4 regions of the Rouxiella sp. S1S-2 genome follow, and region 3 is predicted to be linked to each of the others. Evidence: predicted binding sites of a transcription regulator. Region 3 holds the regulator's gene; each other region holds the start of a gene.
What was found. The regulator CRP, encoded in region 3, controls carbon source genes, mostly activating them, when cyclic AMP is high. The targets are predictions, from matches to a motif close to ATGTGANNNNNNTCACAT.
Positions count from the first base shown of each region.

Region 1 (7,709 bases), 3.4 Mb from region 3:
CCTTTTTCCAGTAACCGTCAAACTTCTTCACTTTCACGAAATCAGTCTGGTTCCACTGATCCAACGTGTAAGGACCCGTCCCGACCGGATGGAAGCCAATATCTTTGCCATATTTCGTCAAGGCGGCAGGAGAGATCATCACCGCAGAAGGATGCGCCAGGTTATTGATAAACGCCGAGAAAGGCGCTTTCAGGGAGATTTTAACCGTATTGGCATCAACTGCTTCGGTTTTGGCAATCATCTTGAACAGGTTGTAGCGCTTGAGATGGCTGTCAGGGTTGCTGGCACGGTCGAGGTTCACCTTTACCGCCGCCGCATTAAAGTCGGTGCCGTCCTGGAATTTAACGCCCGGATGCAGCTTGATGGTGTAAGTCAGCCCATCCTGGCTCACCGTGTAGCTATCAGCCAAGACATTAACCAGCTTCATGTCTTTGTCAAAGCCGAACAAGCCTTGATAGAAAGATTTAGCCACCGCCTGAGAAAGCGTGTCGTTGGCGTCATACGGGTCAAGCGAGGTGAAGTTTGAACCCACTGCAATCACGACATCTTTTGCTGCCCAGGCCGAGCCTGAAGCCATTGCGCTGACCATCAAACTCGCCAACACGGCCTTGCGCATCATTTTCTGCTTCATATTGATTCCTTATCCGTAGATCCTGAAAATAATAGTACCCAGTCAATCTCAATAAACGCCGGCAATGGTGTGACGGGCAACGTAGTGCCCCTCTGAAACTCTTACCAGCGGTGCAATAACAGGCTCATTTCCGAGGGGCCGTATGGGGCTCGGAATTTCATCGACCAACAGCGGTTGCTCAACACGGCGGTGCTGTGGATTAGCAACCGGCACGGCGGCCATCAGCTTGCGCGTGTAGGCATGCTGAGGATTTTCAAAAATCGCCGCACGTGGTCCAATCTCGACAATTTGCCCAAGATACATCACCGCGACGCGATGACTAATACGCTCAACCACCGCCATGTCGTGAGAAATAAACAGGAAGGCGATGCCGAACTCTTTTTGTAAATCCATCAGTAAATTGACGATTTGCGCCTGAATAGACACATCCAACGCCGAAACAGATTCGTCGGCGATCACCACTTTAGGATTCAGCGCCAGCGCGCGGGCAATGCAAATGCGCTGCCGCTGCCCGCCGGAAAACTCGTGCGGATAACGTTCTGCGTGCTCGGGCAACAGGCCCACTTTTTCGAGCAGCCATGAAACTCGGGCCTTGGCCTGCTGGCGGGTGCCTATTTTGTGCACCAGCAGCGGCTCCATAATCGAATATCCCACCGTCAGGCGCGGGTCGAGTGAGGCGTAGGGATCCTGAAATATAAACTGAATATCACGGCGAAGATGCTGCAGTGACGCGCCTGAAAGCTGGCCTGCGTGTTGGCCGTCAAACACTGTTTTTCCATTAAATATCACTGACCCACTTTGGCTTTCGACCAAGCGTAGCAAAGAGCGCCCGGTGGTGGATTTACCACAGCCCGACTCCCCCACCAGCGCCAATGTTTCACCGGGATAGAGGTCAAAGCTGACCTTTTCTACCGCATGCACGTTTCGCGTTATCCGATTTAACAATCCGCTGCGCAGAGGAAAACGAGTCACCAAATCGCGCACCTGGAGAATAGGCGCGGCATCAGGAATTAAGGTGGATTGAATCAGTGAGTCGGCAGTCTCTGGCAAAGCGCCGTCTGTGGGGTTTAATAAGGGGAAACGCGCAGGCAGTTCTGTGCCTTTCATCGCACCCAGTTTGGGTACGGCGGCGAGCAGTGCGCGGGTATAAGGGTGCTGCGGGGCAATAAACACCGTGCTCACGTCCCCCATTTCAACGCTTTCACCGCGATACATCACCAGCACTTTGTCGGCAATTTCGGCCACTACGCCCATATCATGGGTGATGAAAATCACCGCCATCTGCAACTCTTTTTGCAGTACGCGGATCAGTTGCAGAATTTGCGCCTGAATGGTGACATCCAGCGCGGTAGTGGGTTCATCAGCAATCAGCAGCGCGGGTTTACAAGAGAGCGCCATGGCTATCATCACTCTCTGACGCATGCCGCCCGAGAGCTGATGAGGATAACTGTCGAGAATATTTTTTGCTTCAGGAATACGCACCAGCTCAAGCATGCGCAGCGCTTCGGCGCGGGCAGAGGCCCTGTCTTTACCCTGATGCAGCCGAATTGACTCGGCAATTTGCTCACCGACCGGAAACACCGGATTAAGCGAGGTCATCGGCTCCTGAAAAATCATCGCCATGTCCGCCCCTCGCAATTTACGCATCTCGGACTGACCGGCAGCGGTTAAATCAATCACCTGCTTATTACGCCGCCTGAAGCTAATTTTACCCTGAAGCAGCTGGCCGCCGCCCTGCTCAACCAGCCGCATCAGCGCGAGTGAAGTTACCGACTTTCCTGAGCCAGACTCCCCAACGATAGCCAGCGTCTCACCGCGATTCACCTCGAAGCTGAGGTCACGAACGGCATCAATCGCCTGTCCTTCATGCTCAAAACGCACGCTGAGTCCGCGCACTGACAGCACCTGTTCCTCCGGCAAAGAGAGCACTGACGTTGGCGGTGGAGAAATTTTCTGACTCACCCAAACTCCTTGAAAGTTAACGGCTCCCTGACTACAAACCAGCCTTTAGGGATTGACAGTCGATGACTTACTTATAAATAGCTACCGTTGGCGACTGACCCACTCGGCCAAATCCGCGATACATGCCTTCGCTGTTGAACGGCAGGCAAACGTTGCCTAAGCGGTCAATGGCAATCATTCCGCCTGAGCCTGCAAGTGCGACCAGTTTTTCCATTACTACTTTATGGGTGGCCTGCTGCAGCGTCATTCCGGCGTACTCGATTAAGGCAGCGACGTCATACGCCGCGACGGTGCGCATAAAAACTTCCCCCGTGCCGGTGCTTGAAACTGCGACAGTCTGGTTGCTGGCATAGCATCCGGCGCCAATAATCGGCGTGTCGCCGACGCGCCCGGCCTGCTTATTGGTCATGCCCCCAGTAGAGGTTGCCGCCGCCAGATTACCCATAGAATCCAGAGCAACCGCACCTACCGTGCCAAATTTGCGATCTGCGTCTAAAGGATCGTCCGAAACGCTGGCCTGAAGCGATGCTGCATCGTGATCGAGCATTACGCCCTGACTGGCTTTGGCGCGCGTAAGTTGGTCATAGCGTTCTTGGGTAAAAAAGTAGTCGGCCGCGACCATCTCTTGTCCGTGCTCACGAGCAAACGATTCCGCACCGGCGCCGGTAAACATCACGTGCGGGCTTTGTTCCATCACCTTTCTGGCGGTAAGAATGGGATTACGGATGTGGCTTACGCAGCTTACTGCGCCGGCGTCCAGGGTACGGCCGTCCATAATGCAGGCGTCCAACTCATGCGTACCCTGATGGGTCATCACAGCGCCGGTACCCGCATTAAATAATGGGCACTCCTCCAACAGGCGCACAGCTTCGGTTACCGCATCTAGCGCACTGCCGCCCGCAGCCAAAATAGCCTGACCGCTGCTCACAATCTGTTCCAGCGCCTGGAGATAAAGGCGTTCTTTTTCCGCGCTCATTGCCGCACGGGTAATCGCCCCGGCACCGCCGTGAATGGCGATAACTGCGAGAGGCAAAGTTGAAACGGGGTTTTCGCCAGATGCAGCACTGATGATTGAACTCATTTTTTCGCTCTTGATGCCTTAAAGGCAGTCTAAATAATAGTCGAGGAATTTGACTATATTTAGCCGGTCAGCGTATGTAAAGCTGAAATTTAAATCCAACAAAATGACGCTAATTGCTTAGAATATTTATAGAAAATAATGAGAAGGATCGAATAAGGCGGAGAGAAAGTATAAAAAAGGAAAACCAGTTCACCCTGGTTTTCCTTCTCGATATTAGGGGGGTTCAGCTATGAGAGACGCGCTGCAAGCTATTAATCCAACCGTATGATGGCGGTGAATCTACGCGACGAGCCCTACCATGGCGGCGCTGAATCAGTCCTTTGTCTTGCATTTCGTTAAGGTCTCGGCGAATTGTTTCTAAACTCACGTCTAACCAAAGCGCTAACTCATTAACCTGAACTACCTCATGCTGATCCACCAATTTCAGTATTGCCTGATGGCGGTTTTTTTTCATCACGATGCAACTCCAGACGCAGAAGACAATTTAACGTGATATTCATCACAAAAACGCCGTAATCATACGCCCATATAACAAATATTTTTGCGATCAATCTCATTATTTTGAAAAAATTTAGCTTTTGTTAACCCCAAAATTGTCGACTTTCTTGATAGAGGTCTTTTTTCTGCCATCGCGTCCCCTTCGCTCGTGCGCTATTGATGGGTGTTCTCTTGGGGGGAGCTGGCTTTATCTGGCATAATGAGCAGAATTTTTCGACACAGTGATTCGCTGACTTTGCGGGCAGTCCTGCTCTTCGTCAGCGGGTTATAAAAGGGTTTTATGATGGAAAATACGTTCACCTCGGGCCTTATTTCGCTGCAGGAAGCGCGGGATAAAATGCTTTCACAGACTGCGCCGCTCACTCAGGACGAAACTGAATGGCTGCCTTTAACGGAGTCTGCAGGCCGCATCACCGCCAGCCCAGTACGTTCACCCGTTTTTGTGCCCCCTTTCGATAACTCTGCGATGGACGGATACGCCATTCGCAGCACAGAGTTCAGCTCCGAGACCGTTTTCACTGTTGCCGGAAAAGCCTTTGCAGGCGCACCTTTTAGCGGGGAATGGCCCGCTGGCAGCTGTATTCGCATCATGACCGGTGCACCGGTTCCGACGGGTGCTGATGCGGTTGTCATGCAGGAAGAGGCTGAAAAAATAGGAGACGGCGTTCGATTTACGGCTCATGTCGAAGCAGGACAAAACATTCGTTTAATCGGCGATGATATTCGTCAGGGGCAAGACGTTCTGGCGGCAGGCATTCGCCTCGGCGTGGCGCATTTACCGCTGCTAGCTTCGCTGGGTGTAGAGAAAGTCGAAGTCAACCGCCGCCTGAAGGTGGCCGTTTTCTCAACCGGTGACGAGCTGCAACCGGTCGGCATTCCTCTACAGGACGGCCAAATCTATGATACTAATCGGTTTGCGGTGCATCTGATGCTTCATCAAATGGGCTGTGAAGTATTGGATTTAGGGATTATCCGGGATGACCCCGCGGCACTTCGTCGGGCATTTCAACAGGCCGATGATTTTGCCGATTTAGTTATTAGCAGCGGTGGCGTGTCGGTTGGAGAAGCGGATTACACCAAAACGATGCTCGACGAACTGGGCAAGATTGGTTTTTGGAAACTGGCTATTAAGCCGGGTAAACCTTTTGCCTTTGGTAAGTTGAAAAACGCCTGGTTCTGCGGCCTGCCCGGCAATCCGGTGTCGGCAGTACTGACTTTTTATCAGCTGGTTCAGCCACTTATTGCTGCACTCTCGGCGCAAACTGACTGGAGCCTGCCGCCGCGTTTGCGCGCCAAAGCGGCTACCTCGTTTAAAAAAACCCCTGGCCGCCTCGATTTTCAGCGCGCGGTGTTTACCCACAATGCGCAGGGTGAACTCGAAGCCCGCACCACGGGTCCACAGGGTTCTCACGTTTTCAGCTCGTACAGTCTGGCAAACTGCTTTGTAGTGCTGGAGCGCGACCGCGATGATGTCGCAGTGGGTGAATGGGTTGACGTTGAACCTTTTAATGCACTGCTAAAAGGATAAGTCGATGACGTTGCCAGAGCTAAGCGATGCCGAGACCCTGCGCTACAATCGTCAGATAGTGCTGCGCGGCTTTGACTTCGACGGACAGGAAAAGCTGAAAGCCAGCCGTGCGCTGATTGTTGGCCTCGGTGGGCTGGGCTGTGCTGCGGCGCAGTATCTTGCCGCCGCCGGAGTAGGGTCGCTGACTTTGCTGGATTTTGACACCGTCTCGCTTTCTAATCTGCAACGTCAAACTCTGCACACCGACGCCCGTATCGGCATGAAAAAAGTCGCCTCGGCGGCCGTTGCGCTCGCGGGGATCAACCCTCATCTCATTGTGCAACAAATAGACCATCAGCTTGAAGACGACGCCCTGCTGCCGTTGATTGCTCAATGCGACGTGGTGCTCGACTGTACAGACAATGTCGACACTCGCAACCAGTTAAATAAACTCTGTTTTCAGCTCAAGAAAGCGCTGGTTTCTGGTGCGGCTATCCGCATGGAGGGACAAATCAGCGTCTTTACCTATAAGCACGATGAGCCGTGCTATCGCTGCCTGAGCCGTTTATTTGGTGAAGATGCGCTGACCTGCGTTGAAGCTGGGGTCATGGCACCGCTGGTAGGCACCGTAGGGAGTCTGCAGGCGATGGAAGCCATTAAGCTGCTCACCGGCTATGGTGAAGTCAAAACCGGTAGGCTATTAATGTTTGACGCTATGACGCTGCAGTTTAGAGAAATGAAGCTGTTAAAAAATCCGCACTGCGACGTTTGTGGGCACCCCGCTGAATAGGCTGCCGATGCGAGCGTAAAAAGTAGAAAGGCCCGTCAGAGACAGGCCTTTCTTATTACCACAAACTTATGTAACAACCCACGCGTAAATTAGCTATTGATGCCTTGGCTGCGCAGGTAATCTTCGTAGTTGCCGGTAAAGTCAGTGATTTTATTTGGCGTAATTTCAATGATACGGCTCGCCAATGAACTCACGAATTCACGGTCGTGGGAAACGAAAATCAGGGTGCCTTCGAACATTTCCAGCGCCATGTTCAGCGATTCAATAGATTCCATGTCCAGGTGGTTGGTAGGTTCATCCATCACCAGAATATTCGGTTTCTGCATCATCAGCTTACCGAACAGCATACGGCCTTTTTCACCACCGGAAAGCACTTTCACTTTCTTGTTGATGTCGTCTTGGCCAAACAGTAAACGGCCCAGAATGCCGCGCACGGCCTGCTCGTCGTCTGATTCAGCTTTCCACTGGCTCATCCAGTCGAACACGTTCAGGGAGTCGTCGAATTCGTATTCGTGGTCCTGTGCGTAGTAACCAATTTTGCAGTTTTCAGACCACTTAACGGTACCGGCGTCTGGCAAGGTGTCGCCGACCAGCGTTTTCAGCATCGTCGTTTTACCCACGCCGTTAGCGCCCAGAATCGCGACTTTCTCTCCGACTTCAAGCATCAGACTGAAGCCCTTGAACAGCGGACCGTTGTCATAACCTTTGGTGATTTTTTCAACTTCCAGGGCGTTACGGAACAGTTTCTTGTCCTGCTCGAAGCGCATGTACGGGTTCTGGCGGCTTGACGCTTTGACTTCATCCAACTGGATTTTGTCAATTTTCTTGGCACGCGAGGTCGCCTGCTTGGATTTGGAGGCGTTGGCGCTGAAGCGGCTCACGAAAGATTGCAGCTCGGCAATCTGCGCCTTTTTCTTGGCGTTGTTAGCATTGAGAAGGTCACGAGCCTGCGTCGCCGCCGTCATGTATTCGTCGTAGTTGCCCGGGTAAACGCGCAGTTCGCCGTAGTCCAGGTCGGCCATGTGCGTACAGACCATGTTCAGGAAGTGACGGTCATGCGAGATAATAATCATGGTGCTGTTACGTTCGTTCAACACCTGCTCGAGCCAGCGAATGGTATCGATGTCGAGGTTGTTGGTTGGTTCGTCGAGCAGCAGAATTTCTGGATCCGAGAACAGCGCCTGCGCCAACAGTACGCGCAGTTTAAAGCCCGGTGCGATTTCGCTCATCGGGCCATAGT
Region 1 is NZ_WFKL01000001.1:3,989,513-3,997,221, forward strand. Features, by position in the region: gene gsiB (glutathione ABC transporter substrate-binding protein GsiB) at 1-619, opposite strand, end outside; gene GA565_RS18250 (dipeptide ABC transporter ATP-binding protein) at 680-2,593, opposite strand; gene GA565_RS18255 (isoaspartyl peptidase/L-asparaginase family protein) at 2,661-3,626, opposite strand; gene GA565_RS18260 (DeoR family transcriptional regulator) at 3,898-4,128, opposite strand; gene moeA (molybdopterin molybdotransferase MoeA) at 4,456-5,700, shown strand; gene moeB (molybdopterin-synthase adenylyltransferase MoeB) at 5,705-6,469, shown strand; gene GA565_RS18275 (ABC-F family ATPase) at 6,559-7,709, opposite strand, start outside.
Region 1: a site for CRP is predicted at 4,162-4,179, ahead of GA565_RS18260 (DeoR family transcriptional regulator). Genes of this name have one in related genera too.

Region 2 (7,709 bases), 3.4 Mb from region 3:
TCTAATTTCTAAGGGTTCTTATTATGAATGCATTAAATAAGAAAAGCATGCTCACTTATCTTAAAGAGGGCGGGATTTATGTTGTACTGTTTGTGTTACTGGCAATTATTATTTTCCAGGATCCTACGTTCCTAAGTTTGATTAACTTGGGCAATATTCTTACGCAGTCTTCTGTGCGCGTTATTATTGCACTCGGCGTGGCGGGACTTATCGTTACCCAGGGTACAGATCTGTCAGCAGGGCGTCAGGTTGGATTGGCAGCCGTGGTGGCAGCAACCATGCTGCAGGGCATGGATAACGTCAACAAGGTGTTTCCGCACCTTGAGGTAGTGCCGATCCCGCTGGTTATTTTGGCTGTTTGCCTGGTGGGTGCAATCATTGGGTTGGTGAACGGTATTATTATCGCCTATCTCAATGTGACGCCATTTATTACCACCTTGGGCACCATGATTATTGTTTACGGTATTAACTCTCTGTATTACGACTACGTGGGCTCGTCGCCGATTGCCGGATTTGACTCTCATTTCTCGCATTTCGCGCAGGGCTTTATTAGCTTCGGTGGGCTGAAGCTGTCCTATATAACCTTCTACGCCATTATCGCTATCGGTTTTGTTTGGGTTCTGTGGAACAAAACGCGCTTCGGTAAAAACATTTTTGCCATCGGGGGCAATCCTGAAGCAGCACGTGTGTCAGGTGTGAACGTACCGTTGAACCTGATTATGATTTACGCCCTGTCTGGCGTTTTCTATGCCTTTGGCGGAATGCTCGAGGCGGGACGTATCGGCAGTGCGACAAACAACCTTGGATTTATGTATGAGCTTGACGCGATTGCGGCCTGCGTAGTCGGCGGCGTATCGTTTGCCGGCGGCGTTGGTTCGGTAGCGGGCGTTGTGACCGGTGTGCTCATCTTTACCGTTATCAACTATGGCCTGACGTACATTGGTGTAAACCCGTACTGGCAGTACATTATCAAGGGCGGGATTATTATCTTCGCCGTGGCGCTCGACTCATTGAAATACGCCAAGAAAAAGTAACAGTAGCTTTCCCTAGAACGAAAGGTAAAACAGAAGCCTTTAACAGCAGAGCACAGGATTTGTGCTCTGTTTTTTTTTGCGTCTATTTGACCATTTTTGGCGGAGTGACGTCTTTTATCGGGTTGTCTGGCTTAGCGCTGTCATCAAGTTTTTCAAGCACATCAGGCTTGGATATTGCCTCGGCGGTTTGTGCTTTTTTTGCAGCGGCTTTCTTTTCAGCTTTTAACGTATGCTGCAGGGCGACGACCTGTTCTGGCGTGACGGCGGGATAGCTCTGCGCATCGTCAGAAACGCGATGCACCGCAGGAATGGGGATCAGCGGACCCAAGAAGCGAGGTTGGCGATTGAGAATATACAGATCATTGAGCGCACCGAGGCGAGCAAATATTTCGCGAACGCGTACGGTGAGCATATCTTTTGGCGACGGAACCGCAAAACACTGTGCTTGAATGCCCATGTGAAGTGCGATAAATAGCGCACGCTCACAGTGAAAACGCTGCGTGATAATCAGAAAATCATTGGTATCAAAAACTTTTCGCGTGCGGACTATCGAGTCCAGCGTGCGGAAACCGGCATAGTCGAGCACGATATCGCTAGAGGGGATGCCGGCGGCCATTAGATCGCGACGCATGGTCATCGGTTCATTGTAGCTTTGTAGCGCGTTATCACCGCTGAGCAGCAGGTACTTCACCTTACCGCTGTTATAGGCGTTTATCGCCCCTTGAATGCGGTAGAGATAATACTGATTGATAACGCCGGTACGATAATATTTGGCGGTGCCAAGCACCACGCCGACCTGCCGATGCGGCAACTCCTGCACTTCGTCATAGATGTAATCTTGCGTTTTCCAACTAATCCAGCGGTCAAGCCCAATAGCGATACCCAGCATTAATACAAAAATGCTGATAAAGCTCACTATTAGCCGCTTAATCATGATATTGCCTTTGAGTCGAAATAAAGATGCAGGAGGTTTAAGGCTACTTTACCTGCTGGACTGACGCAATAAGCGCAAGCTTAATCAGCGGTGCCTGCTCTCTTTTTAAGCGGATCCTGAGTGTTTGGCACCGTAGCCAGACGGGCTAAAGCGCCAAACACTCAGGATGTGTTTCTTAATACTCCGGCTTAGCGAGCCTCTTAGAAAGAAGTCCGTTTATAGCTACGGTACTGCGGTGCCCAGAAGTTGTGCTCAATCGCCTTCGACAAGGCATCTTCGGTAGTGACCTGTGCAACGCCTTCAATCTGTGCCGCTTTACCGACTTCCATCGCGATGCATTTCGATACGCCCTGAATGTCGTTTACGTCCGGCAGCAGTGAGCCTTTGCCGTCGGTTGCCAGCGGTGAGCAGTCGGCCAATGCACGGCTGGCTGCCATCAGCATGCCGTCGGTCACCTGTTTGGCGCCGGAAGCGATGACGGCCAAACCAATTCCCGGGAAGATGTAGGAGTTGTTGCACTGGGCAATCGGGTAAACTTTGTCTTTATAGCTAACCGGAGCAAACGGGCTGCCGGTTGCCACCAGCGCAGCACCGTCGGTCCAGCTGATAATATCGGCCGGATGAGCTTCAACGCGTGACGTTGGGTTAGTTAATGGCATAACGATAGGGCGTTCACAGTGCTTGTGCATCTCACGAATGATTTCTTCGGTAAACAGGCCTGGCTGACCCGAGACGCCGATGAGCACGGTAGGTTTAGCGTGACGCACCACTTCAAGCAGAGAAATATTGTCGCTGTCGACGTCCCAACTTTGCAAGGCTTCGCTTTTTTGTACCAGCTGGTTTTGGAAATCGAGCAAATTAGTCAGCTTGTCGGTCAACAGGCCAAATCGGTCAACCATGAAGATGCGCGCACGCGCTTCTTCTTCACTCAGGCCTTCAGATTTCATCTGCGCGATAATTTGTTCGGCAATGCCACAGCCCGCAGAACCAGCACCTAGGAAGGTAACCGTCTGGTCACGCAAGCGGCTGCCTGCAGCGCGGCTGGCGGCAATCAGGCTGCCAACGGTAACCGAGGCGGTGCCCTGAATATCGTCATTAAAGCAGCAAAGCTCTTCACGATAGCGTTTGAGCAGCGGCATGGCATTTTTCTGTGCAAAGTCTTCAAACTGCAACAGCACGTTAGGGAAACGCACTTTTACCGCTTCAATAAACTGGTCGACAAACGCGTAATACTCATCGCCGGTAATGCGCGGGTGTCGCCAACCCATGTACAGCGGGTCATTGAGCAACTGCGGATTGTTGGTCCCGGCATCCAGCACCACGGGAAGGGTATAAGCCGGGCTGATGCCGCCACAGGCGGTGTACAGCGACAGCTTGCCGATAGGAATACCCATGCCGCCGATGCCTTGGTCACCCAGGCCGAGAATACGTTCGCCGTCGGTAACGACGATAACTTTAACGTGCTGCTTGGTGGCGTTTTGCAGCATGTCGTCAATGTGTTCACGATTTGGATAAGAGATGAAAAGGCCGCGAGCGCGACGATAAATCTCGGAGAAATGCTCGCAGGCTTCACCCACCGTTGGAGTGTAGATAACGGGCATCATTTCACTCAAATGCTCGTCGATAAGACGATAAAACAGAGTTTCGTTGGTGTCCTGAATATTGCGCAGATAAATATGTTTATCGATGTCGGTTTTGAAGTCCTGGAACTGACGGTAGGCGCGAGCGGCCTGTTCTTCAATGCTTTCAACCGTTTCTGGCAACAGCCCGTGCAGGTTGAAGTTGGCACGTTCTTCCTGACTAAAAGCGCTGCCTTTGTTTAACAAAGGGAATTCAAGCAGGATCGGGCCTGCGTGCGGAATATAAAGCGGACGTTTACTTTCGTATTCAAGTTCCATTGATTTACTCTTTAGGTCTCGGAAAAGGCAGGAAAGGCAAATTAATAAAGCGCGTTTGTCACATCGATTTTTAATGACATGCGTGACCCAAAGACTTTAGCAGAGGTGAAAGGCGCAACTCAATTTTTTCACTATGAATGGGGTTCTGTGTTGATTAAACGTTGATGAATAGAACAAAAGAGAGGGCCATTCGACGATGGCCCTTTTTTATAATGCGACGTGTCGTGCGGCTTAAAGCGGGGTATGCGCCAACGAGTGGCAACCCAGTGCGGCAAGGGTGGCGCGGGTGGCGTCAAACTGGCTGACTAGCGGATCGGTGCGTTCAATCAGTACGGCGCGACGGATTTTCAGGCAGTCTTCACCCGCAAGATTTAATACCACTAAAGCAGCCTGCAACGGAGGCAGGCTCGGGTTAAAGGCGGCATTTTCCGCATAGCGGCCGGTGAACACTTTGCCGCTGGCGCTTTCGAGGGCAATGCCGCTGTGAGACTGGCTGTAGGGGGCGTGACTTTGGTTGCAAGCATCCAGAGCCTGCAGCGCCAATGCATCTTGACTCTCAATGCGATAGCCGTGATCAACTTTGTCCATCAACAGAGTTTCGATTTCGAGGTCTCGCGGGCCAAAGGAGTAAGGAAGATATTCACCCAAGCTGGCGACGGCTCTTTCTGGCAGGTGAATGGCCAGTTCGGTGCCGCTGTTGAGCTCGTTCATAAACTGTCGGCAGTGGCCGCAGGGCGTGTAATTGACGGTAATCGATGCCAGCCGAGGCTCACCGCGCATCCAGGCGTGCGTGACGGCAGACTGCTCGGCGTGCACCGTTTGCTGCATGGATGCACCGCTAAACTCCATGTTTGCGCCAAAATAAAGGTTACCGCTCACGCCGCGCGCAACGGCGCCAACGTGAAAGTGTGAAATTGGCGTGAGAGAACAGGCGGCGGCTAAAGGCAGCAGGGCAAAGGCCAGTGCGGCATCGTCCATACTCGTTTTTGACTTGAGTTGGCCTACCTGTTCTGCTGTGAACATGGCGGGGAAGTCATCATGGCTGAGTATCGGCTCTAGGGCAGATTGCAGTGAAGCGGGCAGGCCGGCGAAAGCGTCGATGAAACGGGTATGCATGGAGACATCCTTGGTAACATTTTGGCAGACCATTCTAAGGCGATTTTTCTCATTTTAGTGTGATGTTTGTCACTCTATTTATGAAATCAATGCAATAAGAGCTGGGGAACTGTGATTTGACCAGATAGTTGTTCAACTTAGCCGAGTAGAGTGTGCGATAAACGAGCGCTTGATAACCTACCAATAGTAAGTTACCTTTAGTAGGTTAATTATAAATGAGGTACGCCTTATGCATGCACTTATCACTTATACTCATCCTGACTCAAAATCTCACACTCATGCCGTTGCCGCAGAGGTGGCAAAAGGTATTGAGTCAGCCGGTCATGCCCATACTTACGAATACGCGGACCTGGCCGCAGAGGGGTTTGATCCACGTTTCAACGCTGCAGACTTTAATCAGTTTAAAGGTCTTTCAACATCACCTGATGACGTCATTGCCGAACAGGCTCGTCTCGATCGGGCCGATGCCCTTGTGCTTGTCTATCCTATTTACTGGTGGTCTTTTCCGGCTCAGCTGAAAGGCTGGATAGATCGCGTTTTTACCCAAGGTTGGGCTTATGACGACGCGGATGGCAAGTTGGTGAAGCGACTTGGAAATCTACCTGTCCATCTTATTGCACTGGGCGGAGCCGACCAGCGAACCTATGTCCGCCACGGTTATTTTGGCAGCATGAAGACGCAGATCGATCATGGTATTTTTGGTTATTGTGGTGCGCCGGTTATAACCAGCGAACTGCTTCTGCCTTCCGATGCAGATTACCCCTATTCGCATTACCGCGCGGCAAACAGAGTGGGGCAGCAACTTTTTGCTGAGAAGGCAACGGCATGACCTCTCTCACCCATCATGCTCCAAAACGTCGCCTGTCACGTGAGGCGAGGCGCAGTCAGCTGCTGGAAACCGCGTGGCGGATTGTTCGGCTTGAGGGCAGTGATGCACTTACGCTTGCGCGGGTTGGCGAAGAAGCCGGTGTCAGCAAACCTGTCGTTTATGACCATTTCACTACGCGTCACGGATTATTAGCTGCTTTGTATGAAGATTTTGATATTCGGCAAAACGCAATTATCACTGCGGCCATGGATGCAGCTGAAAACACTGTTACGGCCAAAGCCGCGGTTATTGCTGCCTGCTATGTCGACTGCGTCATGACACAGGGGCGTGAAATACCCGACGTTTTGTCGGCGCTGGGTGGCTCGCCAGAGTTAGCTGAAGTGAAAAGAAAATATCAAATTGATTTTATTGAAAAGTTCCAAAAATGGTTTGCCCCTTTTGTGAATGAAAAGGGCATATTTTTACCGAGTTTATGGGCGATGCTTGGCGCTGCTGATTCAATTTCCAATGCGGTTGTTTCAGGTGACATCACTCGTGAGCAGGGGCAGCAAGAACTCACCGCGATAATTATCGGGATCGTTGAACGCAATCGGTAAATCGAAGCAGTCATCTAGCGGCTCACCAAGCCCGCATCAATGAGAGAAGGCGGCATTTCAGCCGCCTTCTCTCATCAATAGCCTATCTAAGTGGGGGTCAATCAGTTACGTCGTTCAAACGCCAGCGCGCGCCGCTCTATCACGCGCATCATCAGGGTTAACAGGCCATTGACGCACAAATAAACGACGCCAGCAGCGCCAAATACCATCACGTCATAAGTACGACCATACATCAGCTGACTGTGCCCCATGACATCCATCAGAGTGATGGTGTACGCCAGTGAGGTGCTTTTAAACACCAGCACCACTTCGTTGGAATAAGACGACAGCGCGCGTTTGAATGCAAAGGGCAATAAAATACGCAGAGACTGCTTTCTCGACATACCCAGCGATTCGCATGACTCCCACTGGCCACGAGGAATAGCTCTGACCGCGCCGGTAAACAGTTGGGTGGTGTACGCGGCACTGTTCAGTGCGAGGGCAAACATTGCACATAACCACGGCTGTGAAAGCATTTCCCACAGCCAGGGGATCTGGCGAATCGAAGGGAATTGCCCCGGACCGTAGTAAAGCAAAAAGATTTGTACCAGCAGCGGCGTACCGGTAAACAGCGTGATGTAGCCGCGAACCACCGCGTTAAGTACGGGCACTTTCAGTGTCAGTATCACGGTAAATAACACCGACAACAGCAGTGCAACAATTAGCGCACCCACGGTTAGCGTCAGACTGGTGTGCAGGCCTTTTAAAACTTCAGGCAAATATTCCCACATCAGGAAGCGCTCCGTTCAAAGCGGGTGGTACGGAGTTCGATGCGTTTTATGACGAACTGGCTAAACAGGGTAACGACCAGATAAATGCCCGCTGCAATCATATACCAGGTGAACGGCTCCTGAGTGCGCGTGGCAATGCTCTTGGTTTGCAGCATCAGGTCGTTAACACTGATAAGCGATACCAGCGCAGTGTCTTTTAACAGCACCAACCATTGGTTACCAAGCCCCGGAAGTGCATGACGCCACATCTGCGGCATAATCAGTCGGAAGAAAATCGCGACTTTTCGCATACCTAGCGCCTGACCCGACTCCCACTGGCCGTGGGGTACGGCCTTGAGCGCACCGCGCAGCGTCTGCGAAGCGTAGGCCGAATACAGCAGTGACAGCGCTATTACGCCACAGACAAACGGGCTGATTTCGAAATTATCAATCGGCAACTTAACCGGGATCTGGAAAAGACCGAGGTTAAGACTAAATCCGTCAGACAGCGTTAATAGCAGCTGCGACGAACCGAAATAAATAAACAGCACCA
Region 2 is NZ_WFKL01000001.1:3,969,466-3,977,174, reverse strand. Features, by position in the region: gene mglA (galactose/methyl galactoside ABC transporter ATP-binding protein MglA) at 1-5, shown strand, start outside; gene mglC (galactose/methyl galactoside ABC transporter permease MglC) at 24-1,034, shown strand; gene sanA (outer membrane permeability protein SanA) at 1,117-1,968, opposite strand; gene GA565_RS18180 (NAD-dependent malic enzyme) at 2,169-3,866, opposite strand; gene cdd (cytidine deaminase) at 4,098-4,982, opposite strand; gene GA565_RS18170 (NAD(P)H-dependent oxidoreductase) at 5,212-5,811, shown strand; gene GA565_RS18165 (TetR/AcrR family transcriptional regulator) at 5,808-6,407, shown strand; gene artM (arginine ABC transporter permease ArtM) at 6,509-7,177, opposite strand; gene artQ (arginine ABC transporter permease ArtQ) at 7,177-7,709, opposite strand, start outside.
Region 2: a site for CRP is predicted at 5,040-5,057, ahead of cdd (cytidine deaminase). Genes of this name have one in related genera too.

Region 3 (7,709 bases):
AGTTCCGATGAGAGGCTCTATAATTCAGCGCATAGATATGGTAACAATAAGCGTAATTATGCGTATTAGCCTTCCCCAATAGATTCCTGGTGCAGATGCGTTGACTGCAATTTGAAAGATGAAGGGATTACCATGTCAGCTAAACACCCAGTTATAGCCGTAACCGGCTCAAGCGGCGCCGGAACCACCACCACCAGCGTGGCGTTTCGCAAGATATTTCAGCAGCTCGGTCTGCATGCGGCCGAGCTTGAAGGCGACAGCTTCCATCATTTTACTCGTCCAGAAATGGACGCCGCCATTCGTAAAGCGCGCGACCTCGGCCGACACATTAGCTACTTTGGCCCCGAAGCCAACGACTTCTCGCTACTCGAACAGAGCTTTGTTGAATATGGCAAAAGCGGTACTGGGCGTTCGCGAAAATATTTGCATACTTATGACGAAGCCGTGCCCTACAATCAGGTACCCGGCACCTTTACGCCGTGGCAGGCGCTGCCTGAGCCAACCGACATTCTTTTTTATGAAGGACTGCACGGTGGCGTAGTCACCAACCAGGTCGATGTCGCCAAACAGGTCGATTTATTGGTCGGCGTGGTACCCATCGTTAACCTTGAGTGGATACAAAAGCTGGTGCGCGACACCGGCGAGCGCGGCCACTCGCGTGAAGCAGTGATGGACTCGGTAGTGCGGTCGATGGACGACTACATCAATTACATTACGCCGCAGTTTTCACGCACCCATATTAACTTCCAGCGCGTACCGACCATCGATACCTCTAACCCGTTTGCCGCCAAGGCCATTCCTTCGCTGGATGAGAGCTTTGTGGTTATTCATTTTCAAGGTCTGGACCAGATTGACTTCCCCTATCTGCTGGCAATGCTGCAGGGATCGTTTATTTCGCACATCAATACGTTGGTGGTGCCGGGGGGAAAAATGGGCCTGGCGATGGAGCTTATTATGGGGCCACTGGTGCAGCGGCTGATGGAAGGCAAAAAGATCGAGTAATCAGTCGATATACTTCGCAAAAACGCCGCTAACCTTCACGGCGCGGCGTTTTATCACTTTCTATTGCCTAAACAGCAAACCGGGCTGATTACTCTTGAGCATCAATCACTTCAAAACTGTGAGTGATGGTGGCCGCTTTGCCGAGCATCAGTGAAACCGAGCAATATTTTTCGGCCGACAGGCTCACGGCACGTTCAACCACTTTATCGGTCAAATCTTTGCCGGTGACGATAAAGTGCAGGTTGATGCGGGTAAACAGACGCGGCGCCTCTTCACGACGTTCGGAGGTCAGTTTCACTTCGCAGCCCAACACCTCGTTGCGGCCTTTTTGCAGAATCGACACTACGTCAATCGCACTGCAACCGCCTGCCGACATGAGCAGCATTTCCATCGGGCTAGGGGATTTGTCACCCGCATTGCCGTCCATAATGACCTGATGTCCAGACGAAGATTCTCCGAGAAACGTTAACCCTTCAACCCACTTTACCCGTGCTTGCATTTGCCTTTCTCCGGTAATAATTTTTAAAACAGACTACCCTTAACCCCTGAAACTGGCAATGGAACTCGATCCGCATCATGCTGAAGCGAGACAACACAAGACACGTCCGCAAACCTGTGCTACAAACAAAGCCGAAAGAAACTTTCCAACAAGTTGCGGCTAGGTTTTTTAGGTGTTAACAGGATAACCTTGGTGATAATGGCAAATTACAGCTGAAATCACTCCACCTGCCGCTTGCAGCATTGCTGGTCAGTTCATATGCTAAAAGAGCGCGAAGTAAAAAATCGCCGAACAGGGATTTCAAAGCCCTGTGATTTTGGGCAGCGATAATAAGAGGATAATAGCTAATGGTTCTCGGCAAGCCACAAACAGACCCTACTCTCGAATGGTTCCTGTCTCATTGTCATATACATAAGTATCCATCTAAAAGTACGCTGATTCACCAAGGTGAAAAAGCCGAAACGCTTTACTACATCGTGAAAGGTTCGGTTGCCGTTCTGATTAAAGATGAAGAAGGCAAAGAAATGATACTTTCCTACCTTAACCAAGGTGACTTCATCGGCGAGCTGGGACTCTTCGAAGAAGGACAGGAACGTAGTGCATGGGTTAGAGCCAAAACTGCCTGTGAAGTGGCCGAAATTTCCTACAAGAAATTTCGCCAGCTCATCCAGGTTAATCCAGACATTCTGATGCGCCTGTCCGCACAGATGGCAAGCCGACTGCAGATAACGTCCGAGAAAGTGGGCAACCTTGCCTTCCTCGACGTGACCGGTCGTATTGCACAAACTCTGCTGAATCTGGCTAAACAGCCGGATGCCATGACCCATCCCGATGGCATGCAGATCAAAATTACCCGTCAAGAAATCGGTCAAATAGTCGGCTGTTCACGCGAAACTGTGGGTCGAATTCTTAAAATGCTTGAAGATCAAAGTCTGATTTCAGCCCACGGTAAAACGATTGTCGTTTACGGCACCCGTTAATCGTCTTAAAAACGGCGCAGCAGATAACTGTTGCGCCGTTTTTGTTAGCCTATCTGCACAAAAATGACGCTTTGGCAAAGACTTTTTTATCACCCTGAAGTTAACTATGCGCTAAGACAAACGCTGGTTCTCTGCCTGCCCATTGCCTTCGCTATGCTGTTTGGCCAGTTGAAAATGGGTCTGCTGTTCGCGTTGGTGCCCGCATGCTGCAACATTTCAGGTCTCGATACCCCACATAAACGCTTTTTCAAACGCCTGTTGGTCGGTGGATCACTGTTCGCCGTCAGCAGTATTTTGCTACAGTTGATGTTGGTTAACTGGCATCTGCCGCTGCCGCTTATCATGCTCGGCCTGACGCTGGTCATCGGCGTGACGGGGGCGATAAGTCCGCTGCATGCGCGTCTATTACCGGGCGCGCTGGTTGCCGCTATCTTTACGCTCAGCATGGCGGGCGTAGTGCCGATTTGGCATGCGCCACTGCTGTTTGTGGTCGGGACTGCCTGGTACGGCGTATTTAACTGGCTGTGGTTTCGCCTGTCTGAAGAGCAGCCTATGCGCGAAACCCTAAGCCAGCTGTATCTCGAACTCGCCGACTATTTTGAAGCCAAATACAGCCTACTGACCCAGCATACCGATCCCGATACCGCCCTACCGCCGCTGCTGAACAGGCAACAAAAAGTCATCGACTTGATTGCTCTGCTTTATCAGCAGTTGCACATGCTGCCGACGCACGACCACCAGCATCATAAAAAGCTGTTGAGACGTTTTCAGGTAGCACTAGACCTTCAGGAGCACATTACGGTGAGTCTGCATCTGCCCACCGAGGTGCAAAAGCTGATGGAGGAGAGTCATGCCGAGGCGGTAATTCGCCGCAATGCTCAGGTGATTGCTGCCCGTCTGCGGGTGATTGCCAACGACATTCTTTATCACCGCCGTTCCGAGCGCTTCACTATGGCCAATGAGCTGGCGGCGCTGGAAAAAATATCTTCGCGCTACCGTGACAACCCGGTCGGCCAGTTTTGCTATTACCACTTCAGTCGCATTGCGAGACTGCTGCGTACCCAGCGCCCGCTTTATCGCCGTGACCTGATGCAAACCCAGGCCCGCCTGCCGTTCTGGGCGGCGTTGAAAAGCTATTTGTCATTCAAGTCGGCCGCACTGCGCAATGCGGGACGTTTGGGGGTTATTCTGGCCATCGGCAGCAGTCTGGGGCTATTTTTTAATTTACCCAAACCCTATTGGATCCTGCTGACGACCCTGCTGGTCAGCCAAAACGGCTATAACGCCACCCGCGTGCGCATTCAGCACCGTGCGTTAGGCACGCTGATTGGGCTTATCATTGCCGCAGGGCTTCTGCAGCTTGCCCTCCCGCAAAATCTGCAGCTGTTTTTCATGCTGATGATTACCTTAATTTCATACACCGTGCTGCGCAAAAACTACGGATTGGGGATGATTGGGCTGACGGTAACGGCAGTTTATACCCTGCAAATTTTGGGATTAAACGGCGCCAACTTCCTGCTGCCGAGGCTGCTTGATACGCTGATAGGCTGTGCGCTGGCGTTTGGTGGCACTATCTGGCTATGGCCACAGTGGCAGAGCGGCCTGTTGCGTACTAACGCGCATCAGGCGCTGGAGGCCGATCAGGAGGCAGTGCGTTTAGTGCTGGCGGATGACCCCGACCCTGCGCAGTTGGCCTATGCGCGCATGAAGGTCAACCAGGCGCATAATCAGCTATTTACGTCGCTTAATCAGGCGATGCAGGAACCTGGGTTCAATTCGCGCTATTTAAACGATATGCGTCTGTGGGTGATGCACAGCCAGTTTATTGTCGACCACATCAATGGAATGACGATTTTGGCCCGCGAGCACTACATGCTGACGCCCAAGCTGGCGATGCAGTATTTGCAAACCTGCGAGATTGCGCTGCAAAGCTGTCAGCAGCGCCTGACCTACGACGGTCCGAGCAGTGAAACCAAGCTGTTTAACGCCCCGGAGCTTCATCCCGATATGCCGATTACCGAAATGGAACGGCACCTTCGCCGCATGCTGGCGCACCTGAGCGCGATGCACACCATTTCTTCACTGGCGTGGAAGCAGAGGCCGCATCACGGAATTTGGCTAACGCGAAGAGTGAAGGAATAGCGTCTTGAACCCCTCCCCACGTTTTTGGGGAGGGCTAGGGTGGGGCTACAGCAAACGTCTATTAACCTACCAGTTTCTGCGCCGCTTTCTCAAAACGCGCCATGCCCTCTCTGATATCGGCGAAATCAATCACCAGTGACGGGGCTAAACGCACCACGTTAGGCCCAGCAACCAGAATCATCAAACCAAACTCGGCGGCGGCGGCCAGCAGCTCTCCGGCGCGGTTTTTGTATTTCTCCGACATTTCTGCGCCAATCAGCAGGCCCTGACCGCGGAATTCCTTAAACACGTGATACTTTTCGTTAATCGCTTCCAGCGCCTGAATAAAGGCGGCGCGGCGCTCTTCAACACCGGCAAGGACCTCTGGGGTATTTATAATGTCCAGTGCTGCTTCAGCCACGGCGCAGGCCAGCGGATTGCCGCCGTAGGTGGTGCCGTGTTTGCCCGGTGCCATCACAGAGGCCACGTCTTCGGTGGTAATCATTGCACTCACCGGGAAACCGCCGCCCAGCGCCTTGGCCGTTGACAGAATATCTGGCGTCACGCCGTAGTGCATATAGCTGAACAGCTTGCCGCTGCGGCCCATGCCGCTTTGTACTTCATCAAACACCAGCAGCGCCTTGTGCTCGTCGCACAGGTCACGCAGCCCCTGCAGAAATTCCTGAGTCGCGGGTGTGACGCCACCCTCGCCCTGAATCGGCTCAACCACGATAGCGCAGGTGTGATCGTCGATGACTGCTTTCACGGCGTCTAAATCGTTAAAAGGCACGTGAACGATGTCAGCCGGTTTAGGACCAAAGCCGTCGGAGTACTTTGGCTGTCCGCCAACGGAAACCGTGAACAACGTGCGCCCGTGGAAGGCGTTGTGGAAGGCAATGATTTTGCTTTTGTACGGGCTGTGCTTGGCTGAAGCGTAGTAACGCGCCAGTTTAAACGCCGCTTCGTTGGCTTCAGCGCCAGAATTAGCGAAAAATACGCGATCGGCAAAGGTCGCATCGATCAGTTTCTGCGCCAGGCGCAGCGCAGGCTCGTTAGTAAAGACGTTACTTACGTGCCACAGCGTTTCGCCCTGCTCGTGCAGAGCGTTAACCAGCGCCGGATGGCAATGACCCAGTGCGGTTACCGCGATGCCGCCAGCAAAATCGACATACTCGGTGCCCTGCTGATCCCAGACGCGACTGCCCTTACCTTTGACCGGAATAAACTTGGCCGGTGAATAAACAGGCAAAATCACCCGATCAAATGCATCACGACCTACTGCCGTTTTTTCTGTCATTGCCCTTTGCTCCATTGCACTGTCGCTGCTAACAGGAATTCACACCCGAAGTGAATGTGAAAATATAATCATAAAATATGCATAAAAAATCACTCACAGGCAAATATAAATCATCACTCTTGCGTAAGTAATTTTTAATGCTCTAAATTTTAAGGAAATTATCGAGCAGCTGATGCCCTTGCTCGCTGAGAATGCTTTCCGGATGGAACTGCACGCCATGCAGCGGCAGGGTTTTATGGGCGATACCCATTATTTCACCTGGGTCCTCGGCACTGCCGGTCCACGCGGTGAGGCTAAAACAGGCGGGCAGTGTCTCGGGCTTTACCACCAGAGAATGGTAGCGCGTGACGGTTAACGGGTGATTAAGGCCTGCAAACACGCCGGTTCCGTTGTGTTCTATCTGCGACGTTTTGCCGTGCATCACCTGCTGCGCGCGCACCACCTCGGCACCAAAACTTTGCGCCATGGCCTGATGTCCAAGACAGACACCGAGGATCGGCAGCGTATCGGCAAAATGGGCTATCGCGCTGAGAGAAATTCCGGCCTCGTTCGGCGTGCAGGGCCCGGGGGAGATAACCAGATGCGTGGGGTTGAGGCGGGTGATATCGGCAAGTTGCAGCTCATCGTTACGCTTTACCAGCACGTCTGCGCCTAACTCGCAAAAGTACTGGTAAAGGTTATAGGTAAAAGAGTCGTAATTATCGATTAACAGCAGCATGGTTTTCCGGTTCAACAAAGTCGGGGAATTAACCGCGCCATTCTACCTATTTTCGACGACGACCCGCAGAACTTTCCCACACTTGCCTGACCTTCGGCTAAGCATCGCTGACGATCGTTTTAAAAACCTGGCTTAAGGGCAGTTCGTCACCAAAAGCCGCCGCCTTATTGGCATCAGTCCAGCGTTGCGTATCCACCTGACTCCAGTCAATGCCATAGCCTGCATGGGTCAGGAGCTGTTCAAAGAAAATTCGCTGCGCTCGACCGCTGCCATAGCGAAAAGGATGCAGGAGATTGATTTCACTGTAATAGTGAGCGATGCGTTCGCAGAGTGCGTCCTGAGTGAGTCCGACCAAATAGTCTTCATTCTCAAGCGCCTGCATCAGGCTGTTTCCTTCGCGCTCAATGTAGGCGAAGTGGCAGAAAGGCGTATCGTCTTTAGCAATGTCGATTTCACGCAGTTTGCCGGCCCAGTCATAAATGTCCTGAAAAAGGGCGTAATGGATGGCACAAAGGTGCGGAAGTCCCATATTGGGCGGCCCCAGCTCAATCATGGCGGCCCGTAGCGGGGTTAACTCAAGTTCAGCCTGCAGAAGGCGGTGCGACTCGTGAATTTCGAGCCTGTTTCTCAGAACGTTGATCCCTTTATAGAGATAAGGGTCATCACCGGCTATCAGCTTATCGCTCATAGTGTCCCCTTAATGTCTCGATTCTTGCAAAGATCTGCTCATCCGCTAGCTCAACCAACGCGGTTTTCAGGCCGTCCAGCGCCGCACTGCTTTGAAAGTTGTGATTTCTGCGTTTCCGGTAAAACTGTTCTTTCTGTTTTTCTGTCATTTTTGTCATTTTTGTCGCCATACCTTCCTCACTTGACCAAAGACAGTGGAGTTTACGTATAGAACATCAGCGTTTTCTGCCGCCCATGATTGAGCCGAGCACGCCGCGTATAATCTCGCGCCCTATCCCTCGCGCCATGCTTTTTGCCGCTGTTTGCACCATGCCGTCGTGCTTGCCACCGCGCGGGCCGGTAGTGCCAAACAGTAAATCGTTGAGTCCGCCCATGAGTCCGCCACCGGTCGATTTTTCGGCTGCA
Region 3 is NZ_WFKL01000001.1:577,724-585,432, reverse strand. Features, by position in the region: gene GA565_RS02660 (phosphoribulokinase) at 133-1,002, shown strand; gene GA565_RS02655 (OsmC family protein) at 1,091-1,501, opposite strand; gene crp (cAMP-activated global transcriptional regulator CRP) at 1,849-2,481, shown strand; gene GA565_RS02645 (YccS/YhfK family putative transporter) at 2,545-4,623, shown strand; gene GA565_RS02640 (aspartate aminotransferase family protein) at 4,685-5,899, opposite strand; gene GA565_RS02635 (aminodeoxychorismate synthase component II) at 6,042-6,617, opposite strand; gene GA565_RS02630 (putative adenosine monophosphate-protein transferase Fic) at 6,715-7,305, opposite strand; gene GA565_RS02625 (YhfG family protein) at 7,295-7,474, opposite strand; gene GA565_RS02620 (helicase HerA-like C-terminal domain-containing protein) at 7,520-7,709, opposite strand, start outside.

Region 4 (7,709 bases), 4.1 Mb from region 3:
TAACGCCGTGGCGGCGCTGGAAGCCGCCTTGCTCGATTTAATGGGGCAGTTTCTCGGCGTGCCGGTGGTTGAACTGCTGGGGCCGGGCAAACAGCGCGATGAAGTGACGGTGCTCGGTTATCTGTTTTACGTGGGAGATCGCGAGCAAACCGACCTGCCTTATCAGACGGGGGAAGGCGGCAAAGATGACTGGTATCACCTGCGTCATCAGAAGGCGATGGACAGCGACGCAATTGTGCGGCTCGGCGAAGCGGCGCAGGACCGCTATGGATTCAAGGATTTCAAACTTAAGGGCGGCGTTTTACGCGGTGAGGAGGAGATTGAAGCCGTAACGGCGCTGCATAAACGTTTCCCTGATGCGCGCATCACCGTTGACCCGAACGGTGCATGGCTGCTGGATGAAGCCATTAGCTTGTGTAAAAACATGCAGGGTATTTTGACCTATGCCGAAGACCCCTGCGGTGCGGAACAAGGATTCTCGGGGCGCGAGGTGATGGCCGAGTTCAGGCGCGCGACGGGCCTGCCGGTCGCGACCAATATGATTGCCACCAACTGGCGTGAAATGCAGCATGCCGTGATGCTGCAGTCGGTGGATATTCCGCTGGCGGATCCGCATTTCTGGACCATGCAGGGCGCGGTGCGTGTCGCCCAGCTTTGCGACGACTGGGGTCTCACCTGGGGTTGTCACTCGAATAACCATTTTGATATTTCGCTGGCGATGTTTACCCACGTTGCCGCCGCCGCGCCGGGCAAACCGACGGCTATCGATACCCACTGGATTTGGCAGGAGGGCAATCAGCGGCTGACCAAAGAGCCGTTACAAATCGTCAACGGAAAAATCAGAGTGCCCGAAAAACCGGGCCTCGGCGTCGAGATTGATATGGATAAAATCCATCAGGCGCATGAACTGCATAAAAAACTGCCAAGCGGCTCGCGTAACGACGCAGCAGCTATGCAGTATCTGGTTTCGAATTGGAAATTTGATCGCAAACGTCCGGCATTTGGTCGCTAAAAGGAGTCGTTATGTCAGCCTCGTTCTCTACCCCCAAAATTGTATCAATGCAGGTTATTCCCGTTGCCGGGCATGACAGCATGCTGTTAAACCTGAGCGGTGCGCACTCACCTTTTTTCACCCGCAATATTCTGATTCTGAAAGATAACGACGGCCATACCGGCGTAGGGGAAGTGCCCGGTGGAGAGAAAATCCGCCAGACGTTGACCGATGCCGAACCGCTGGTCGTGGGTAAAACGCTGGGTGAATATAAGAATGTGATGAACGCGGTGCGCCAGCAGTTTGCCGACCGCGACGCCTCAGGGCGTGGCCTGCAAACCTTTGATTTGCGCACGACCATTCACGTGGTGACCGCGATTGAGGCCGCCATGCTCGACCTGCTGGGCCAACATCTTGACGTCAGCGTTGCCTCACTGTTGGGGGACGGGCAGCAGCGAGATTCCGTGGAAATGCTAGGGTATTTGTTCTACGTGGGTAACCCGGATAAAACGGCTCTGCCTTATCAGCGAGAAAAAGACCAGCGCAACGACTGGTATCGTCTGCGTCATGAAGAAGCACTGACACCGGAGGCGGTAGTGCGGCTGGCCGAGGCGGCCTATGACCAATACGGCTTTAATGATTTCAAATTAAAAGGCGGCGTACTGCGCGGCAGTGAAGAGGCCGAAGCGGTAACGGCGCTGTCGCAGCGTTTCCCGCAGGCGCGTATTACGCTTGACCCCAACGGGGCCTGGTCGCTGGACGAGGCGATTGGGTTGGGCAAGCAGCTGCGCAATGTGCTGGCCTATGCCGAAGACCCGTGCGGCGCCGAGCAAGGTTTTTCAGGACGCGAAATCATGGCCGAGTTCCGCCAGGCGACCGGACTGCCTACCGCCACCAACATGATTGCCACCGACTGGCGGCAGATGGGCCACACCATTCAGCTTAAGTCGGTGGATATTCCGCTGGCGGATCCGCATTTCTGGACGATGCAGGGATCGGTACGCGTTGCGCAGATGTGTCATGAATGGGGGCTGACCTGGGGTTCGCACTCCAACAATCATTTTGATATTTCTCTGGCGATGTTCACCCACGTGGCTGCCGCGGCGCCTGGCAAAATTACGGCGATCGATACCCACTGGATCTGGCAGGAGGGCAATCAGCGCCTGACTAAAGAGCCGCTGCAAATCAAAGGGGGAAGGGTGAGTGTGCCTGAACGGCCTGGGCTGGGCGTTGAAATCGACGATGATCAGCTTATGAAGGCGCACGAGCTTTATAAAAGTATGGGGCTTGGCGCCAGGGATGACGCAGCGGGCATGCAGTTCTTGATCCCAAACTGGGCGTTTGATCCTAAAAAACCTTGTTTGGTGAGATAAGGGGTTAGGGGGGGGCGCTTTTGTGCTGCGCACTCCCTTCGCTCGGTCACAAGCCAAAAACGTCTTGCCCCACGTCACGCAGCACATGCCCTTAATGTTTCAGATCTTTGAAAATCATTGAGATTAGGTGACCGGCGCCGGGTTAAACACCGCTAAGGCGTTATGAATACCCCATTGATCTGACCAGGTTTTCTTGCGCCCGCTGGCAATATCCAGAATAAAATGAAACAGCTCCCAGCCGACGTCTTCAATAGTGGCATCGCCGGTGGCGATCGTGCCTGCATTGATGTCCATCAGGTCAAACCAACGATTGGCCAGCGTAGTGCGAGTGGCCATTTTAATGACCGGCACCGCCGTTAAACCGTAAGGCGTGCCGCGACCGGTGGTAAATACCTGCACCGTGATACCCGAGGCGACTTGCTGAGTCCCGCAGACAAAGTCACTGGCGGGCGTGGCGGCATAAATCAGTCCGCGTTTGGTCGGTCGCTGGCCCGGAGAAAGCACCTCGACAATGGCGCTGGTGCCTGACTTGGCAATCGAACCCAGCGCTTTTTCAACCACGTTAGCCAACCCACCTTTTTTGTTGCCCGGTGAAGGGTTAGCGCTACGGTCAGTCATGCCGCTGGCCAAATAGTTGTCGTACCACGCCATTTCTTCCAGCAACCGCTTGCCCACCTGCTCGTCAACGACGCGTGGCGTTAGCAGATGAATGGCATCGCGCACCTCTGTAACTTCTGAGAACATGACTGTTGCCCCGCAGCGCACCAGCAGGTCAGAGGCGAAGCCGACCGCTGGATTAGCGGTCACGCCCGAGAAGGCATCGCTGCCGCCGCACTGAGTACCCACCACCAAATCGGCAGCCGGGCAGGTTTCACGCTGACGCTGATTTAACCGCTGCAGATGAAAATCGGCCACGGCAAGAATATCGTCAACCATCGACTGAAAGCCGACGTGCTGCTCGTCCTGCAGACGTATCACCTTGACATCATCAAGAGAAATCGCCTGCACGTCATCAGTGCCGAGCAGCAGTTTTTCAGGCTGCAGCTTTTCGCAGCCCAGGCCCACGACCATCACTTCGCCACCAAAATTGGGGTTTAACGCCAGATTATGGATAGTGCGGATAGGCACTACCGCCGCCGGTGCGTTAATTGCCACGCCGCAGCCGTAGAGATGATTTAGCCCGACCACGCCGTCGACGTTGGGATAGTTGGGCAGCAGATCGCGCTCAATAATTTTCACGACATAATCCACCACGCCTGCCACACAGTGCACGCTGGTGGTGATACCGAGCAGATTTTTAGTGCCGACGCTGCCGTCTTTGTTTCGATAACCCTCGAAGGTATAACCCTCAAGCGGGGCTAGCGCGGGCGGAACGCGCGTGGCCAGCGGCAAAGTCTCCATTGCCGGCGCCTCTGGCAGCGCAACCACCGACTCGTCAATCCAGCTACCCTGAGCAATGTCACGCAGCGCATAGCCGATCACTTCGCCGTAACGCAGAATGTTTTCCCCCTGACGAATGGCGCTCAGTGCCACTTTATGGCCCTGCGGAATATGCTCGATCAACTCAAGCCCGCTGGCGAAACGGGTTCCGGCCTTCAGTCCGTTGTCATTAACAATGATGGCGACGTTATCTGTCTCGTGCACCTTTATATATAAAGCCTCGGTCGCTTGCTCTTTATTACGCGAAATAATGGCCTGTGACATAAACGTCTCCGTTTAGAAAATACTTTTATCCACAATAATTGAGCAAAATTATAAAGCAGACGTGACGATTACTCATTGTGCAAGTGACTAGCTTTTAGCGGTCATTAACTTATTTTCTATGGCAAATGAGGGAGTGAACGTGACGCTTGTCACCGTTTATTGTGTGGTTTTTAGCGGCCAAAAAATAATGTGATTGTTGTCCCATCGTGATGTGACATTGCAAAGAAAATTGTGCTGAGGAGGGCGGGATTACTGGGCGTTTGCACAGTGCCATTTTTATCCCATCTTTCTATACTGAATTCAGTGAATTATTACTGCAGGCCTCGCCGATTAACGACGCAGACCGCCCACCCGTATTTTCCAAATCTTCACCCCTTAACAGAGGTTCCGTATGAGTAATCAAGTGATCCTAAACCGTTTTCGCCAGGACTTGCTGGCAGGCAAGACCTTAATCGGCTGTTGGTCGGCGCTGTCTAATCCGATTTCGACCGAAGTTTTAGGGCTGGCTGGTTTTGACTGGTTGTTACTCGATGGTGAACACGCGCCCAACGACATTTCAAGCTTTGTTGTTCAAATGATGGCGCTTAAGGGGAGTAAAAGTGCGCCAGTTGTCAGGCCGCCAACCAATGAGCCGGTGATTATCAAACGTCTGTTGGACATTGGTTTTGCCAACTTCCTGATCCCGTTTGTTGAAACGCAGGCACAGGCCGAACTGGCGGTGGCATCAACCCGTTATCCTCCGGCTGGCATTCGCGGTGTATCGGTTTCTCATCGCGGCAATATGTTTGGCACCGTCCCGGACTATTTGGCTCAGGCCAACGACAACATCAGCGTGATGGTACAAATCGAAAGCCAGCAGGGTATTGATAATATTGATGTCATTGCCGCCGTCGACGGCGTTGACAATTTGTTTGTCGGACCCAGCGATTTGGCTGCGGGGCTGGGGCATTTGGGCAACGCCGGGCATCCCGAAGTGCAGGCGGCTATCAAGCACATTCTCGACCGTGCCAAAGCGCACGGCAAAACCAGCGGCATTCTGGCACCGGTGGAAGCCGATGCGCGGCGCTATATCGAGTGGGGGGCCACCTTCGTCGCGGTAGGCAGCGATTTAGGCGTATTCCGCACCGCTACGCAGGCACTCTGCGACCGCTTTACCAAATAATCAGGGGAATAAAGCATGAAAATCGGATTTATTGGTCTTGGAATTATGGGCAAACCGATGAGTAAAAACCTGCTCAAGGCAGGTTACTCGGTAGTTTTTCTGGACCGTCACAAAGAGACCACCGAAGAACTGGTCGCCGCCGGTGCAGAAAAGGCCGCTACCCCTAAAGCCGTGGCCGAGAAAAGCGATATTATTATTACCATGCTGCCAAACTCCCCTCAGGTGAAGGCGGTGGTTTTAGGCGAGAACGGTATTATTGAAGGCGCGCGCGAAGGCACAGTTGTGATTGATATGAGCTCAATTGCCCCGTTGGCGAGCCGGGAAATCAGCCAGGCGCTGGCGGCAAAAAAGGTGCTGATGTTGGATGCACCGGTCAGCGGCGGTGAGCCGAAAGCGATTGAAGGGACTTTATCGGTGATGGTGGGTGGCGATAAAGCCGTGTTCGATAAATGCTACGAGGTGATGAAATCGATGGCTGGTTCAGTGGTGCACACCGGCGATATTGGCGCGGGAAACGTCACCAAGCTGGCTAATCAGGTGATCGTGGCGCTAAATATTGCCGCCATGTCCGAGGCGCTGGTGCTGGCAACCAAGGCAGGTGTGAACCCGGACTTGGTGTTTCAGGCCATTCGCGGTGGCCTGGCGGGAAGCACTGTTTTAGAAGCAAAAGCGCCAATGGTGATGGACCGCAATTTTAAACCCGGTTTCCGTATTGATTTACATATCAAAGACCTGGCTAATGCATTGGACACCTCGCACGAGATTGGCGCGCAACTGCCGCTCACTGCGTCGGTCATGGAAATCATGCAGGCTTTGAAGGCTGACGGTCACGGACAGTCTGACCACAGCGCGATTGCACGCTATTATGAAAGCTTGGCGAAGGTTGAAGTGACACGGTAGTCCTCTGGGAGTGGATAGCTTATGAAAATAGTAATCGCACCGGACTCATTCAAAGAAAGTTTGTCGGCTCTGGAGGTGGCAAAGGCCATTGAGAGCGGCTTTCGTGAAATCTTTCCACAGGCCGAGTATGTAAAACTGCCGGTGGCGGACGGCGGCGAAGGCACCGTGGAGGCGATGGTAGCCGCGACCGGTGGCCGCGTGGTTGAGGTTGAGGTGACTGGCCCCCTCGGCGAGCCGATTAAGGCATTCTTCGGGCTTTCGGGTGACGAAAAAATTGCCTTTATCGAAATGGCGGCGGCAAGCGGTTTGGAAAGCGTGCCACAGGCCAGGCGTAATCCGCTAAAAACGACGTCCTACGGAACCGGAGAGCTAATCAAAAGTGCCCTTGATCACGGCGTTCAGCACTGCATTATCGGCATTGGGGGCAGTGCGACCAACGACGGCGGTTCCGGCATGGTGCAGGCTTTGGGCGCAAAACTGCTGACCCAGGACGGCAGGGAGATTGGCCACGGCGGCGGCGAGCTGAGTAAACTCGATAAGATCGATATCAGCGGCTTGGACAAAAGAATTAAAAAATGCCGCTTTGAAGTGGCCTGTGACGTAACGAATCCGCTTACCGGTGATAAAGGTGCGACGGCGATTTTCGGGCCACAAAAGGGCGCCACGCCTGAGATGATTGAGCAACTGGACGGTTATCTCAAACATTATGCCGGGGTCATTAAACGGGATTTGGGCATTGACGTTGAAGAGGTTCCCGGAGCGGGTGCCGCGGGTGGAATGGGGGCGGCCTTGTATGGTTTTTGCCATGCCGAACTGCGTCAGGGCATCGAGATTGTCACCGAGGCGTTGGGCCTTGACGCCCTGGTGCGCGACGCAACGCTGGTGATAACCGGAGAGGGTCGCATCGACAGCCAGAGCATCAACGGAAAAGTGCCGATCGGCGTAGCGCGGGTTGCCAAACGTTACAACAAGCCGGTGATTGCTATCGGTGGCAGTTTGACTAAAGACGTCGATGTGGTGTACGAACACGGGTTGGATGCGGTATTCAGCGTGCTGTACAGCGTTTGCACCTTGGATGAAGCGCTGGAGAACGCCGCCGATAATTTGCGTAAATCGGCGCGAAATATTGCCGCAACGATCCGTCTGGCGCAAAAAATGTGACGGCCTCACTCGTCGGCCATTTTTGATGTGAAACCGATGTCTTAAGAGGATATCGGTTTTTTATTTTGTCCTCTGCCAGCCTGCCTAAAGCAGTTTCATCTGCCCGATTTTTACGATAGCTTTGAAGCCTATTCGTTGAAGAGAACTCATCATGTCAGAGACTTTTTTTGCCAGCCTGCCGGCTAATATTCACACCAAGGGATTGGGCCCGTTAGATGCAAAGGCTCGAATGGGCGATATCGCCAGTCAGGGCTGGAATATTTTGCAGGAGCAGGTCAGCCTGCCGGTGGCAGTGTTGTCGGAGGAAAAAATTCAACACAACCTGGCGTGGATGCAGGAGTTTATCGACCGCTATAAGGTAAAACTGGCCCCGCACGGTAAAACTACCATGAGCCCGGAGCTGTTCAGGATGCAGACT
Region 4 is NZ_WFKL01000001.1:4,653,210-4,660,918, reverse strand. Features, by position in the region: gene GA565_RS21405 (enolase C-terminal domain-like protein) at 1-1,012, shown strand, start outside; gene gudD (glucarate dehydratase) at 1,024-2,364, shown strand; gene garD (galactarate dehydratase) at 2,488-4,068, opposite strand; gene garL (2-dehydro-3-deoxyglucarate aldolase) at 4,460-5,230, shown strand; gene garR (2-hydroxy-3-oxopropionate reductase) at 5,246-6,130, shown strand; gene GA565_RS21380 (glycerate kinase) at 6,152-7,291, shown strand; gene GA565_RS21375 (amino acid deaminase) at 7,443-7,709, shown strand, end outside.
Region 4: a site for CRP is predicted at 4,256-4,273, ahead of garD (galactarate dehydratase). Genes of this name have one in related genera too.